3 regions of the Neobacillus sp. MER 74 genome follow, and region 1 is predicted to be linked to each of the others. Evidence: riboswitches for the same ligand, from Rfam matches in the RefSeq annotation. Region 1 holds a riboswitch; each other region holds the start of a gene.

Region 1 (4,519 bases):
AGGTTATGATTATCTATCTGAGCTCTATGATGAAAATGGAAAATTAAAACAGCCAGTTCAGGGCGAGGTTCTTGCAGCAACTGCGTTATATCCCATTGTTACAAATGGAAAAGGAATAAATTATGATTTACTCGTTCTTCAACGGATTATTGGTACATCTAATGCGGATACATTAGGTTATGTCGAAAACCTTTTAACATGGAATGGAACTCAATTTATATCCACATCATTGGCAACAGAGATTTTTGGAACAAAGTTAAGCAGTACGTACTAGTGTCGAGCTGCATTTTTTATCAGCTAGGAGGTAAATGGATGACTAAATTTTTTTCGTTTCATGGAACTGTCACCATGATTACTGACCTTGTAGGTCAAAATGGTACAGGAGAAGGCTGTAATAAATTAATATCTGTAGAAAACGGCACGGGAGCAATTGTGAATTTCGTGGTGTCATCAACGACTTATTTTGTTGACCATGCAATTGTGGCTATAGGAGATCGCGTGACTGGTTATTATGACGGAAATGCACCTGCTATTCTTATTTACCCTCCACAATATCCAGCGCTTGTCATGGTTAAAGATAGCCCATATCAGAATGTAAAAGTTGATTACTTTAATAGTGAATTAGAGAGTAGTGATGGACGGTTACGATTAAATATATCTCCATATACCCAAATACTTTTAACAAATGGGCAACCCTTTACAAGAAACCCCGCGAACAGGAATCTTATTGTCATTTATGGACCAGCCACCAAAAGTATCCCCGCCCAAATCACACCTTATAGAATTATCGTTTTGTGTTAGGAATGGTAAGAACATTGTACAAGGTTTTTTCCAAAATCTATAGTATCAATCCACGAGGGTGTACATTATGAGAAATAAAAGGGAAATTCAAGGTCAACCACAAACAATGATTGGTCAAGCATGGACTGGTAGACATGTGATCTTGCTCCATTGTACAAACCATAATCAATTCTTAAATCTTTATAAAAGTTACCATGCTCCAATTGAGCCGCCACGGCAAAATTGTGCAGAAACTTTGTCACAATTACTAAGTATCGGTTATCGCATTATGGCGGTCACTCCCATCTCAGCCAATCATATTCAATATTTTTTGGTCCTAGGAGATTAAGAAAAAAATGAACCCCTTCACGAATGAGGTGGGTTTATTTTTTGTTCTCCAATCTGGGCCCCGAAAATATGTATTGACAAAGTGATTGAATACTACTAAAATTAAAAATTATTTAACAATAATGTAAATCTTAAGACTTGATGATGGTTGAATAATTTTTAGTGGGGATTTTGAACCTTTGGTTCTTCTATTCAAAATTAAATAATAAGCAAGCTATGATTGCTATGGGTCAAACTATAGCAGGAGCAGCTTCTGGAGAGACCGCAGAAATCTGCGGCGCCGAAGGGTTCACAATCTCAGGCAAAAGGACAGAAGAGTACGTATTTTATTTGTTATTCTGATAAAAGAGTGATAAATATTATTTGTTATTCTTATGACCATGAGATTGGAGCTGATCCAGTCTCTTTTTTTATGGTTTTTAACCTTTTGCTCATCAATTCACAACATGAACTTTACAAAAATAAGGAGGAAATGAAAATGGCACAGCAAGAATTAAAACGAGATTTAAAAGATCGTCATGTACAACTCATTGCGATTGGCGGTACGATTGGTACAGGTTTATTTCTTGGTTCAGGAAGAGCGATCCAGTTAGCAGGTCCATCTATCATATTTGCTTATTTAATCGTTGGTATTGCTTGTTTTTTTGTGATGAGGGCACTTGGGGAACTGCTATTATCGAATGCGGGCTATCAATCATTCACGGATTTTGCGGAAGAGTACATTGGACCGTGGGCTGGTTATGTGACAGGATGGACGTATTGGTTTTGTTGGATCATGACCGCCATGGCTGATATTATTGCTGTGGGGGTATATGTGCAATATTGGTTCGATATTCCGCAATGGATACCTGCTTTAATCTGCTTAATTGTATTATTGGGATTAAATTTACTAACCGTAAAGCTATTTGGAGAGTTAGAGTTTTGGTTTGCAATCATCAAAGTAATTACCATTCTAGCTTTAATCGTAATAGGAATCATTTTATTGGTTATTGGATTTCAAACCGATTCGGGAACAGTTTCAATCAAGAATCTCTGGGGACACGGTGGTCTTTTTCCAAATGGGATATCAGGTTTCTTTTTGTCTTTTCAAATGGTTGTTTTTGCATTTGTAGGTGTTGAATTAGTGGGTGTCTCCGCAGCGGAAACATCTAATCCTCGAAAAAATATTCCATCTGCCATTAATAAAATCCCGTTGCGAATTCTATTTTTCTATGTGGGAGCCCTTTTCATTCTTTTATGTATCAATCCTTGGACAGAACTGAATGCAGCTAATAGTCCATTTGTTAAGACGTTTAGCTTAGTAGGTATTCCAATTGCAGCAGGAATTATTAATTTTGTTGTCTTGACATCAGCTGCTTCAGCGTGTAACAGCGGATTATTTTCAACCAGCCGAATATTGTTTAATTTAAGTGGTCATAAACAGGGACCTGCTAAATTTGCTAAATTAAATAAAAACCATGTACCAAGTAACGCATTATTTATTTCCACTCTTGTTCTATCAGCCGGTGCTCTTTTAAGTAAACTGATTCCAGAACAAGCCTTTGGTATCGTGACAACGATCAGTGCGATTTGTTTTATTTGGGTTTGGAGCATCATATTAATTTGTCATTTGCGCTACCGGAAATCACGTCCTGATTTACATGAAAAGTCGATTTTTAAAGCACCGTTCACACCGTTTATCAATTATGTCGTCCTAACGTTATTTGCACTCATTCTTATTATTATGCTATTTGCCGAAGCAACTCGTACCGCTTTATTATTAACACCTGTTTGGTTCATTCTTTTATTCATTTTATATTCATTAAAAAAGAAAAAGGGTGTCAGACTGATGTCTCAAAACATACACTCTTCATAATAATGTTTTTTCGATAGTGAGGAGTGTGCGTTATGAAGTTTGAGATGCAAAAGGCGAATTTGCTTGCTGAAAATATCAATGGGTTTATAACATATGTTCAAAAAAGTCATATCAATAAAAACAGCAACAGGTTTGCACCAGACAAATTGTTTCAAATAAAACTTCTTATTGAAGAGTATAAGTTTCAGATCCTTTCAGATGAATTGTTTAGAATTAATAAGTTTGATTGGGATGAAAAGTATACGTATTATTTAGTGGATCAATTTAAAGAAGGGCTCAAAATTATTGAGGAATACGTAAAAAATAGTTACGATGAATTATTTCTGTTAACTGGCAGACTTTACACGTTAAAGAATCTTAGTGAATCATTTAATAGAAGTGAATAATGTGATGACCTTCTTTCCAAAAGAAAATACTAGTTATTTCTTATTGTCACATGAAAATTATCGTGATACTATTAGATGAAATTAAATTCCTTTAAATTGGTCCAGAGAGGCCAAAAAGGCGAAAGTAAAATTCATATATACTTTGTTACGTATATGAATGCCCTTTTGTCCTTTGGATGAAAGGGCATTTTATTTTTGCCAACTATCTTTTAATCATAGTCCAGAGAGGCTTGAAAGGAGAACGACAGAAATGGATTATCGCAGAAAAACAGTAGTCGCATCAGTTGCAGGGTTAACATTAGAGGGCATGGATATCATGTTTATCTCCTTTGCCATGTCAATGATTATTGCTCAGTTTCATATTGACATGGTGGCAGGCGGTCTCATTTCTTCTATTACAAATCTAGGAATGCTAGCTGGGGGAGTCATTTTCGGTATATTAGCAGATAAATTTGGGAGAGTTAAAATCTTTACTTACACAATTCTACTATTTGCTATCGGTACCGCATTAACCGGCTTAGCCGAAAATATTGAACAAGTTTACATCTTTCGATTTATTGCCGGCTTAGGTGCAGGAGGGGAATACGGGATCGGTATGGCGCTTGTAGCGGAAGCGTGGCCAAAAAATAAACAAGGACGAGCTTCTTCTTATGTCAGCGTTGGTGCTCAATACGGTGTGATTCTTGCTGCTCTTCTTAGTGCAATCATCCTTCCTTCATGGGGCTGGAGGGGATTGTTTTTCACCGGATTGGTTCCGGTTATCTTCGCCTTTATCGTCAGAAAGAAATTGGATGAATCACCTGAATGGTTGAAAACCCAGAATAAAAAACAACTTGTACCCAGAGAATGGAAATTAAAGCAATTGTTTGCGACGCCAAGAACCTCAGTAACAACGATTGCTCTAGCGATCATGGCAACTGTCCAAATTGCTGGATATAATGGTTTGATGATTTGGCTTCCATCTATGCTGCAACAATCCCAAGGTTTGTCGGTTTCAAACTCTGCCCTTTGGACGATTAGCACTGCGGCTGGTATGATTGCAGGAATGTTAACCTTTGGACACTTTATCGATCGCTTTGGGATGAAACGCTCATATGGAGTCTTCTTATTCGCATCAGCGGTCGCTGTCTTTTTATATGCCTATGCGTCA
Region 2 (4,519 bases), on a different contig from region 1:
TTTTCATTTTCTTCTTCGACATCTTCATAAAAATGGTTTAAGAGTCGTAAATCCTGCTCCCAGCGTTTTCTTGCGTCTTCAGCCCAGGAGTGGTCATCTTTCTCAATCACGGAAGTTAGATACGCTTCTATCCTTGACATCCCACTCTGCGGCCTCACTAATGGTGATAAGGTAAAGGAATAATCCGGAATTTTTGGTGTTAACGGTATTTGCAGAAGCCTGTCATGGAAATCTTCGACCATTGTTCCGTTTATGAGTTGTAAACCGATGGACTTAAAAATATCACGCTTACGATCACATTGATATGAGATTTTAACATTCATACATAGCCATGGCAGTAAGGGGGTCTGCCTGTTCTGATGGCGATGATTTTCGTAAAGCCGCATATAGCTGGCTAGTTTCTTAGTTGAAGCAAAAATTTGATGTAGACGAGGAGAACCAAAATGAATGATTTCCCCTTTTATATTTTCAGGAGCTGCATCTTGATTCGTGATAAAGGTTAGCCTCATCGGATTTGGAATCCCGCCTGTTTTTTCTAAATAATGCCAGTAAAAAGGGCGGTTCATTAATTCCTTGTCAAGTTCCACTGTTAACTGAACCATTAAATATCCAGGGCCATTCTCCACAATTTCACAATCATTAGCCTGAAAATAGGTCAATAGAAAGTTATGAATTTCCTGCTGCTGCATGGGAATCTCCTTTCTTCATCGATTCTGCAAATTCAATCATTGATGATAAGTTTTCCATTTTTATGCGCATTTCCCCTTCAGTAGAGGATTGTCCGAATATATCTATTAAGTGGTCTTCAATATTGCCAAATTCCAACTTTGTTAAAATATCGTCCAGTTCGCCGATTACTTTTTCGAATAAATGGATTTTTTCATAAAGAAGCTTTAAGATATGCTCCTCGACCGTGTTTTTTATTGCAAAGTTATAAATCATGACATCTTTTTCCTGCCCAAGACGATGAATTCGACCAATCCGCTGTTCTAGCCGCATTGGATTCCATGGCAAATCAAAATTAATTATATGGTTGCAAAATTGAAGATTAATTCCTTCGCCGCCCGCTTCTGTCGCAATTAGAACTTGTGCATGCTTTTGAAATAATTCTCTCATCCAGTCCTTTTTCCCGCGCTTAAACCCGCCGCGAAAAGGGACAGATGTTATTCCATGCTGTTTTAAATACCATTGTAAGTACATTTGAGTGGCTCGATATTCTGTGAAAATAATCACTTTATCATTTACCTTTTGAATTAACTCTAATGCTTTTTCCGCTTTGGAATTTTTCTGAACAGCTTCGACCTTTTTCATTAAATATTGAATTTGTTCTTCGAAAGCTGGAGTTGGATTTTCCTTTTTTTGCAGCATATTCTTTAATGTATAAAAAACGGCCTCTCTGCTGCTGCATGCCTCACGCTGCAACGTCATGACTGAGAATGAACTAGTTTGTACCCAATTCCCTTCGCCTTTTAAGTCTGTAATTGACTCGTAAAGATCTTTCTCCTCAGGGGTACATTCAATTGGAATCGTCTCAACATGCCGTTTTGTCCATTCGATTCCTGTATCTGCCCGCCTGTTCCGAATCATGACCTTGTTTACTAATTCTTTTAAATGTTCATCATCATTTAAGGATCGTGCATCACGCTTGTATTTTTCATAGAATGCCGTTTCGCTCCCTAAATGTCCTGGTTTTAATAACGAAACCAGATTAAAAATTTCCTCGACTCGGTTCTGAATCGGTGTTGCCGTCAACAATAAACAAAATTTCTTTTTCAGATTTTGAACAAATTCGTAGTTTTTTGTTTTGTTATTTTTTAGTTTATGTGCTTCATCAATGATGATGAGATCATAGTCTTGTTGGTAGATAATGTCGCGATGTGGATTACGTTTTGCTGTATCAATCGAGGATACGACGACATCGCACTGTTCCCACACATAGCTTTTTCTTTGTGATATAGCAGGAATGAAAAATTTGCTATTTAGCTCGGTCGACCACTGTGTAACTAAAGAAGCAGGGACAAGGATTAATACCTTTTTCACCAATCCGCGTATCATATATTCTTTTAGAATTAATCCAGCTTCAATTGTTTTTCCGAGCCCAACTTCATCAGCAAGGATAGCTTTTCCGTTCATATTTTCAATTACTTGTTTCGCTGTTTCGAGCTGGTGTGGAAGCGGGGTTAAATTAGATAAATGACTTGGTGCCAATAAACCGTTGAAATCAGGAACAACGAGATGTTTTTCTACTCCAATTGCTAGTTTAAAAAGCTCCCAATTCCCCCATGGACCATCGTTATCGATTCTATGTAAAAAATCATCCTTCCAGGAGGAATCAAATTCAATTTCGATCGACATGGTGTCAACTCCTTTTTTCAATTTCCAGCTTTATTCTTTCAAATAAAATTATTGCCCAATGTATTATTTTAATGGTAGGATGATTATAGTCTTGAATGTTTTAAATATTTTAATAAAGTAATTTATTTTATAAGTATAATTAGTATGACCAATTTGGATAATATTATAATGCGAATGATAACAAGGGGAGAGACTACCTTTGTAGCGCCGAAGGAGCAAGCAGAAATGTGAATCTCTCAGGCAAAAGAACTCTTGTTTGACGCAGCTCTGGAGAGTGCTGATTAGACATTTACAGCCACCAAAGGGGAAAGCCTTTAAAGGTAAACTTTCAGGTGCAAGGACAGAGACCTTCCTAATTTTACATGGGAGGTTTCTGTCCTTTTTTATGGTTATCCTAAGAATAGTATGTGCCAAAGATTGAAGGGGGATTAAGAATGTCTGAATTAAAACGAACTCCGCTTTTTGATGTGTATAAGGAATGGGGAGGAAAAACCATTGATTTCGGTGGTTGGGAGCTGCCAGTTCAATTTTCCAGCATTAAAGAAGAGCATGAAGCTGTTCGCACACGTGCAGGATTATTTGATGTTTCCCATATGGGTGAAGTGGAAGTAAAAGGCAAGAATAGCTTGGATTTTTTACAAAAAATGATGACAAATGACATTTCAAAAATTAAAAATGGCGGTGCCCAGTACACGGCCATGTGTTATGAAAATGGCGGTACTGTCGATGACCTGCTTGTATATAAAATTGAGGACAATCATTACCTGTTAGTTGTTAATGCATCAAATATTGAAAAAGATTATAAGTGGCTTGAAGACCATGTAACTGGAGATGTTACTTTAGAAAACTTATCAGAAAAAACAGCGCAGCTTGCCCTTCAAGGACCACTTGCAGAAAAAGTACTGCAAAAGCTCGCTGGGAATACGGATTTGAGTGGGATTGGTTTTTTCAAATTCCAGCAAGAAGTAATCCTTAATGGGAAAAAATCCTTAGTATCAAGAACAGGATATACCGGTGAAGACGGTTTTGAAGTATATTGTGATGCAGAGGATGCAGTTGATCTTTGGAAAGATATTTTAGCAGCAGGTAAGGAAGACGGAGTAATTCCTGTTGGATTAGGTGCCCGCGATACACTGCGTTTTGAAGCAGTATTAGCACTTTATGGCCAAGAACTTTCTGCAGAAATTTCACCACTAGAAGCAGGGATTGGCTTTGCCGTGAAATTATCCAAGGAAGTTGATTTTATTGGGAAAGAAGCATTAATCCAACAAAAGGAAAAGGGCTTACCAAGAAAATTGGTAGGAATTGAAATGATTGATCGTGGGATTCCACGTCATGGATACCCAGTATATAGTGGGGATCAGTTAATTGGTGAGGTTACAACAGGCACTCAATCACGAACTTTAAAGAAAAATATTGGTCTTGCTCTAATTAATTCGGAATTTACAGGCCTTGAATCCGTTGTTGAAGTGGAGATTCGCGGTAAACGCTTAAAGGCTACTGTCGTTCCAACACCTTTTTATAAAAGAGAAAAGAAATAACAGAAGGGAGTTAGTTTTATGAAACATCGCTATTTACCTATGACTGAACAAGATAAGAATGCTATGCTCGAGGCAATTGGTGTTTCCTCTATTGATGAACTGTTTAGCGATATCCCTGAAAAAGTAAGATTTAAGGGTGAATACAATATCAAAGCAGCTAAGTCTGAAACAGCCTTAATGAAAGAACTGTTTAATATGGCTAGCAGGAACGCTGACCTAAAAAGAAATGTTTCTTTTATTGGTGCAGGTGTATATGACCATTACATGCCTGTTATTGTCGACCATGTTATTTCTAGATCAGAATTTTATACAGCTTATACACCATATCAACCAGAAATATCTCAAGGTGAACTTCAAGCAATCTTTGAATTTCAAACGATGATTTGTGAATTAACTGGCATGGATGTGGCCAATTCCTCTATGTATGATGGCGGAACAGCACTTGCTGAAGCAGCAATGCTTAGTGCGGGCCATACAAAAAGAAAAACAATTATAGTCTCTAGTGCCGTACATCCTGAAGCACGCGATGTTCTTAAAACATATGCAAAGGGTCAGTACCTCAATGTGGTCGAAGTACCTGTGAAAGATGGAGTTACGGATCTAGAAGCATTAAAAGGGCTCGT
Region 3 (4,519 bases), on a different contig from region 1:
TTTTCTGCTATCTTTTCCTGATTGACTTGATCTGCATAGTTTGCCTTCATATTCCGCATCTTATAGATGGCAATTAGTAAAATAAACCAAACTGGAGTTACAAACAAGGCAACGCGAGTATCTTCTGCAAGTGCAAGCACAACCAGAACAAATGCTAGAAAAGCTAGGATCAAGTAATTAGAAAATGGATAAAGCGGCAATTTAAATTTGTTTATTTTTGCTAGATCTGGTCTTGTTTTTCGGTATTTCAAATGGCTGATAATTGTAATACCCCAAATAAAGATGAAACATACGGTAGAAATACTTGTTATTAGGGTAAATACTCCTTCTGGCATAACATAGTTCAACACAACGGCAATTAAAATGACCACAGTTGAAAAGAGCAATGCATTTGAAGGTACTTTACGGGAAGTAAGTTTTGTAAATGGTACAGGTGCATTTTTATCTCTGGCAAGTGAGTATACCATCCGGCTTGTACTAAAGATGGCACTGTTACATGCCGAAGCCGCGGAAGTTAGAACGACAAAATTGACAATACCAGCAGCTGCAGCGATTCCAACCGCCACGAAGACTTGAACAAATGGGCTTTTCGCAGGATTTATCGCGTTCCATGGATAAATACTCATGATGACAATAAGGGCTCCAACGTAGAAAATTAAAACTCGAATAGGAATATTATTGATGGCCTTTGGTATTACTTTTTCTGGGTTTTCGGTTTCACCTGCTGTAAGTCCTACTAGTTCTATGCCAACAAACGCAAACACAACCATCTGGAATGAGAGAATAAACCCATTTATGCCATTTGGAAACCAGCCGTCATGGCTCCATAAATTCGTGAAACTGGATGCTCCTGCATTGGTAGAAAAGCCTTTAATAATCATGAACACACCGATGACAATGAGTGCCAGTATCGCGATGACTTTAATTAATGCGAACCAGAATTCCATTTCGCCGAAAAGTTTGACAGTAGCGAGGTTCATAACTAGCAAGATGACAAGCGCAATTAATCCTGGCATCCACTGTGGTACAGAAGGAAACCAATATTGGGTATAAAGACCAACTGCTGTTAAGTCTGCCATTGCAATTGATATCCAGCAAAACCAGTAGGTCCATCCTGTGATAAAAGCTGCCATATTACCTAAATAGTCTCTTACAAAGTCAACAAAAGAATGATAGTTCAAATTGGTTAAGAGCAGTTCCCCAAGTGCCCGCATGATCAAAAAGCAAATTACACCTGTAATTAAGTAAGCAAATAATATTGATGGACCAGCTAAATGTATAGATTTTCCGGCACCTAGAAATAATCCTGTTCCGATTGCTCCACCAATAGCGATTAATTGTACGTGCCTATTTTTTAGGCCTCTATCCAATTTCTGTTCCTGCATATGAATTCCCACCCTCTACTTTTTTATTTTGAAAAAGGTCAGTCCCATCCGATTAAAATTCTTTATCCTCCTTATTTTAAAAATGAGTTAATTCCTTAATCAGTAGAAAAAAAGTTATAAAAAAGCCATTTAAGAAGTGTTTTTGATGATCTTCACTTTATATGGCTATTGCTAATGTAGGGTTTAGTAGTGATTAATAATTATTTTGTTAATTTTTGCAACAAAAAAAGGACAGAAGAAGGCAATGTTTCACCTTCTCTGTCCTTTTACCTGAAAGTTTGTTCCGCATAAAAGCGGATCCCCTTTGGTGGCATATACAGAAATATGCACTCTCCAGAGCTACGTCATGTAATGGTTCTTTTTACCTGAGAGATTAATTCCAAGGATTTTATGGAACTTGCTCCGTCGGCGGCGACATTCGTCACTCTCTCCCAATACAATCAATCGTAAACTATTAAATTATCTAAAAATTGAAAGCGTATTCACAACGCTATATTCTCATAGACATATTCCATTGTCAATCAAATAATAAATAAAATTTAGAATTTTCTTTTTTTGAATAACAAAAAATAGCCCTAACAAAAGGTAGGGCCTGAATGAATATTTTTATTGGCGTTAAGTTAAAAGAAATCAAAAAATGACGATTTCATCGCTGGAATCTTTTTTTCGAATAGATCAATCTCAGTCTTGGAACCTTTCAAATATCCCATTTCAAAAAGGTCCATCGGTCTCTTGTACCCGAATAGAATCGCTGAAAGAGAATTAATACTTAATTGAATCCCTTTTTTGGGAGGATGAACACACTGACTTCCCGTTTTATCTTTAAACACCCTGATTTCTCCCTTTCCTAGCAGATAACTCCCATTATTCCATGGTGCATGTGTATCTTCAAGATGGAGGAACAGTGGCTCATTTTCTTGTAGGAACGGAAATTTCAGTAAACATGCTTCAGCGTCGATAACCCTTGCCATAAAATAGAGAGCTAACTCATTTTTCACCTTTGGCTGGGGCAGAAAATAAGGAAATGGATCGTGAGTTGCAAGAGTCATAGTAACTGTTTCAACCATGGAGTCATGCTGGCAGATAAAATTCCATAGCCCTTTTCTCGCATCGTGGTCAAGAGCAACCAGCTCCTCCACCTCCATTTTTCTATCCTTCACCTGGTACAGAAGATAGCCCTTTGCCTCGTTCGAGGAATGGTAATATACAGCAAGCTGCGAATCCTCATTATAAACGTGTTTTTTCCACCAATTTGTATCGCGTTTTAACATTCCGGTATGTTGCGTGGAAAATTGCTGGTAAATCATTTCAATCTCCTCATTATGGGACTCTTTGGAATATCTCTTTATAAAACCTGTCTGCGTTTCAAGGAACTTAAGGTTTACTTTTTCAAACGTTAATTTCTTCTGTTCACTTAAAACCTCCCAACCATATTTCCGGTAAAAAGAGATATCAAATGGGTGTAACAGCGATACAATCTGATTATTGTTTCGCATATGCTTTAAGGACTCGATAATAAGTGCGTTTACATAACCGTTTCTTCTAAATTCAGGGTATGTAGCAACTCCTGCAACCCCACCCATTTTCCATTCAGCATCCCCCATGAATATGGTGAGTGGAATAATATGAAGTTTGGCAGCCAGTATGTTCTCATCGTCCCATATTCCTAGAATAGTATGACTTTTTATTGATTCTTTTCTAGCCGGTATATCAACTTCCGGGATCTTATATTGAAAAGCATACATTGATAGTTTCATTGCTTCTAAATATTCATTCTCGATAATTTCTCTAACCTGCATTTAACACAATCCCCTTCATTCCTCGACGTTAGTATATTTATGATTTTAATGATAAAACAATATGCTTATTTTTCCAACAATATTTGGAAATCAGATACGATCTTTACTTCAACTATAAAAATCAATTTCTTCTAAAAAAGCCTCGTTTGCTTCATTGGGTTTCCCAACAAGCACACGAGGCTGCCCTGACATCATTGGATTAAACTTCTCTGGTTTGGCTTACCTTTTCTCTAGTTAAAGCATTTTTAAACTGCTCGATTAGAATAGGAACGATTTCGAAGGCATCGCCCACAATTCCATAATGGCAATTCTGAAAAATGGGAGCCTCTTTGTCCTTATTTATGGCAATAATTAACCCGGAGTTTTTCATTCCCACAATATGTTGAATTGCTCCGGAGATTCCAATTGCAAAATATATTTTTGGTGTTACCGTTACACCGGTTTGCCCCACTTGATGAGCATGGTCGATCCAACCCGCTTCTACTACATCTCTGCTTGCACCAACCGCTCCTCCAAGCGTTTCAGCCAATTGGTGGATGATCTGAAATCCTTCGAAGCTCCCTAATCCTTTCCCACCTGCAACAATAATGTCCGCTTCGTCGATTCGAACTTTCTTTACTGTTTCCTTTACAATTTCCAAGACCTTTGTCCGAATATCTTCTTCCTTCAGGGGTATAGTTTCCTCAACAATCTTGCCGCTTCTCCCCGGCACCGGGTCCAGTGCCTTCATGACTTTAGCGCGTACTGTCGCCATTTGCGGCCGGTATTTTTTACATAAAATAGTCGCCATTATATTTCCGCCAAAAGCCGGTCTGCTCGCCAGTAGTAAACCGGTTTCCTCTTCCACATCAAGTTCCGTTGTATCCGCTGTCAAACCTGTCGGAAGATCGGTGGCAACAGCACTTGCCAGGTCTTTTCCTGTTGAGGTGGCCCCGTAGAGAATAATTTCTGGTTTATATTTGTCAGCACACTCCAGCAGCGCCTTCATGAAAGTTTCAGTCCGGTAATGTTTAAAGATAGGTTGATCATATACATACACGGTATCGGCTCCATATTCAAAAATGGTCTTTGTTAATTGTTTAACATTTTCCCCGATTAGAATACCGGCCAATTCCACTCCCCGCTTGTCTGCCAACTTCCTACCGGCACCCAGTAGTTCTAGGGATACGGAAGCAACTACACCATCCTTTTGTTCAATAAATACCCAAACACCTTTGTAATCTTTGAAATCCAATTACACTCCCTCCTTTGTTTCAAACAACTCTTTCTTTTCTAGCAGGACAGAGAGCAATTGCTCAACTTGTGCAGATGGGCTACCTTCAAGGAACGTACCCC

The links. Region 1 has a riboswitch for glycine ahead of M3610_RS26230 (amino acid permease). Riboswitches for the same ligand answer to the same signal wherever they lie in the genome.
Region 2: linked by a shared signal. The riboswitch ahead of gcvT (glycine cleavage system aminomethyltransferase GcvT) and the one ahead of M3610_RS26230 (amino acid permease) in region 1 are both predicted to bind glycine.
Region 3: linked by a shared signal. The riboswitch ahead of M3610_RS00655 (amino acid permease) and the one ahead of M3610_RS26230 (amino acid permease) in region 1 are both predicted to bind glycine.

What each region holds. Positions count from the first base shown of each region.
Region 1 covers NZ_JAMAUV010000036.1:9,539-14,057, forward strand. The annotation lists gene M3610_RS26215 (VCBS repeat-containing protein) at 1-274, shown strand, start outside; gene M3610_RS26220 (hypothetical protein) at 313-801, shown strand; gene M3610_RS26225 (hypothetical protein) at 869-1,129, shown strand; glycine riboswitch at 1,372-1,451, shown strand; gene M3610_RS26230 (amino acid permease) at 1,607-2,983, shown strand; gene M3610_RS26235 (hypothetical protein) at 3,016-3,369, shown strand; gene M3610_RS26240 (MFS transporter) at 3,620-4,519, shown strand, end outside.
Region 2 covers NZ_JAMAUV010000002.1:294,071-298,589, reverse strand. The annotation lists gene M3610_RS05845 (YqhG family protein) at 1-689, opposite strand, end outside; gene M3610_RS05840 (DEAD/DEAH box helicase) at 667-2,355, opposite strand; glycine riboswitch at 2,530-2,617, shown strand; gene gcvT (glycine cleavage system aminomethyltransferase GcvT) at 2,790-3,896, shown strand; gene gcvPA (aminomethyl-transferring glycine dehydrogenase subunit GcvPA) at 3,915-4,519, shown strand, end outside.
Region 3 covers NZ_JAMAUV010000001.1:141,354-145,872, forward strand. The annotation lists gene M3610_RS00655 (amino acid permease) at 1-1,385, opposite strand, end outside; glycine riboswitch at 1,728-1,829, opposite strand; gene M3610_RS00660 (GNAT family N-acetyltransferase) at 2,006-3,184, opposite strand; gene M3610_RS00665 (electron transfer flavoprotein subunit alpha/FixB family protein) at 3,384-4,418, opposite strand; gene M3610_RS00670 (electron transfer flavoprotein subunit beta/FixA family protein) at 4,419-4,519, opposite strand, start outside.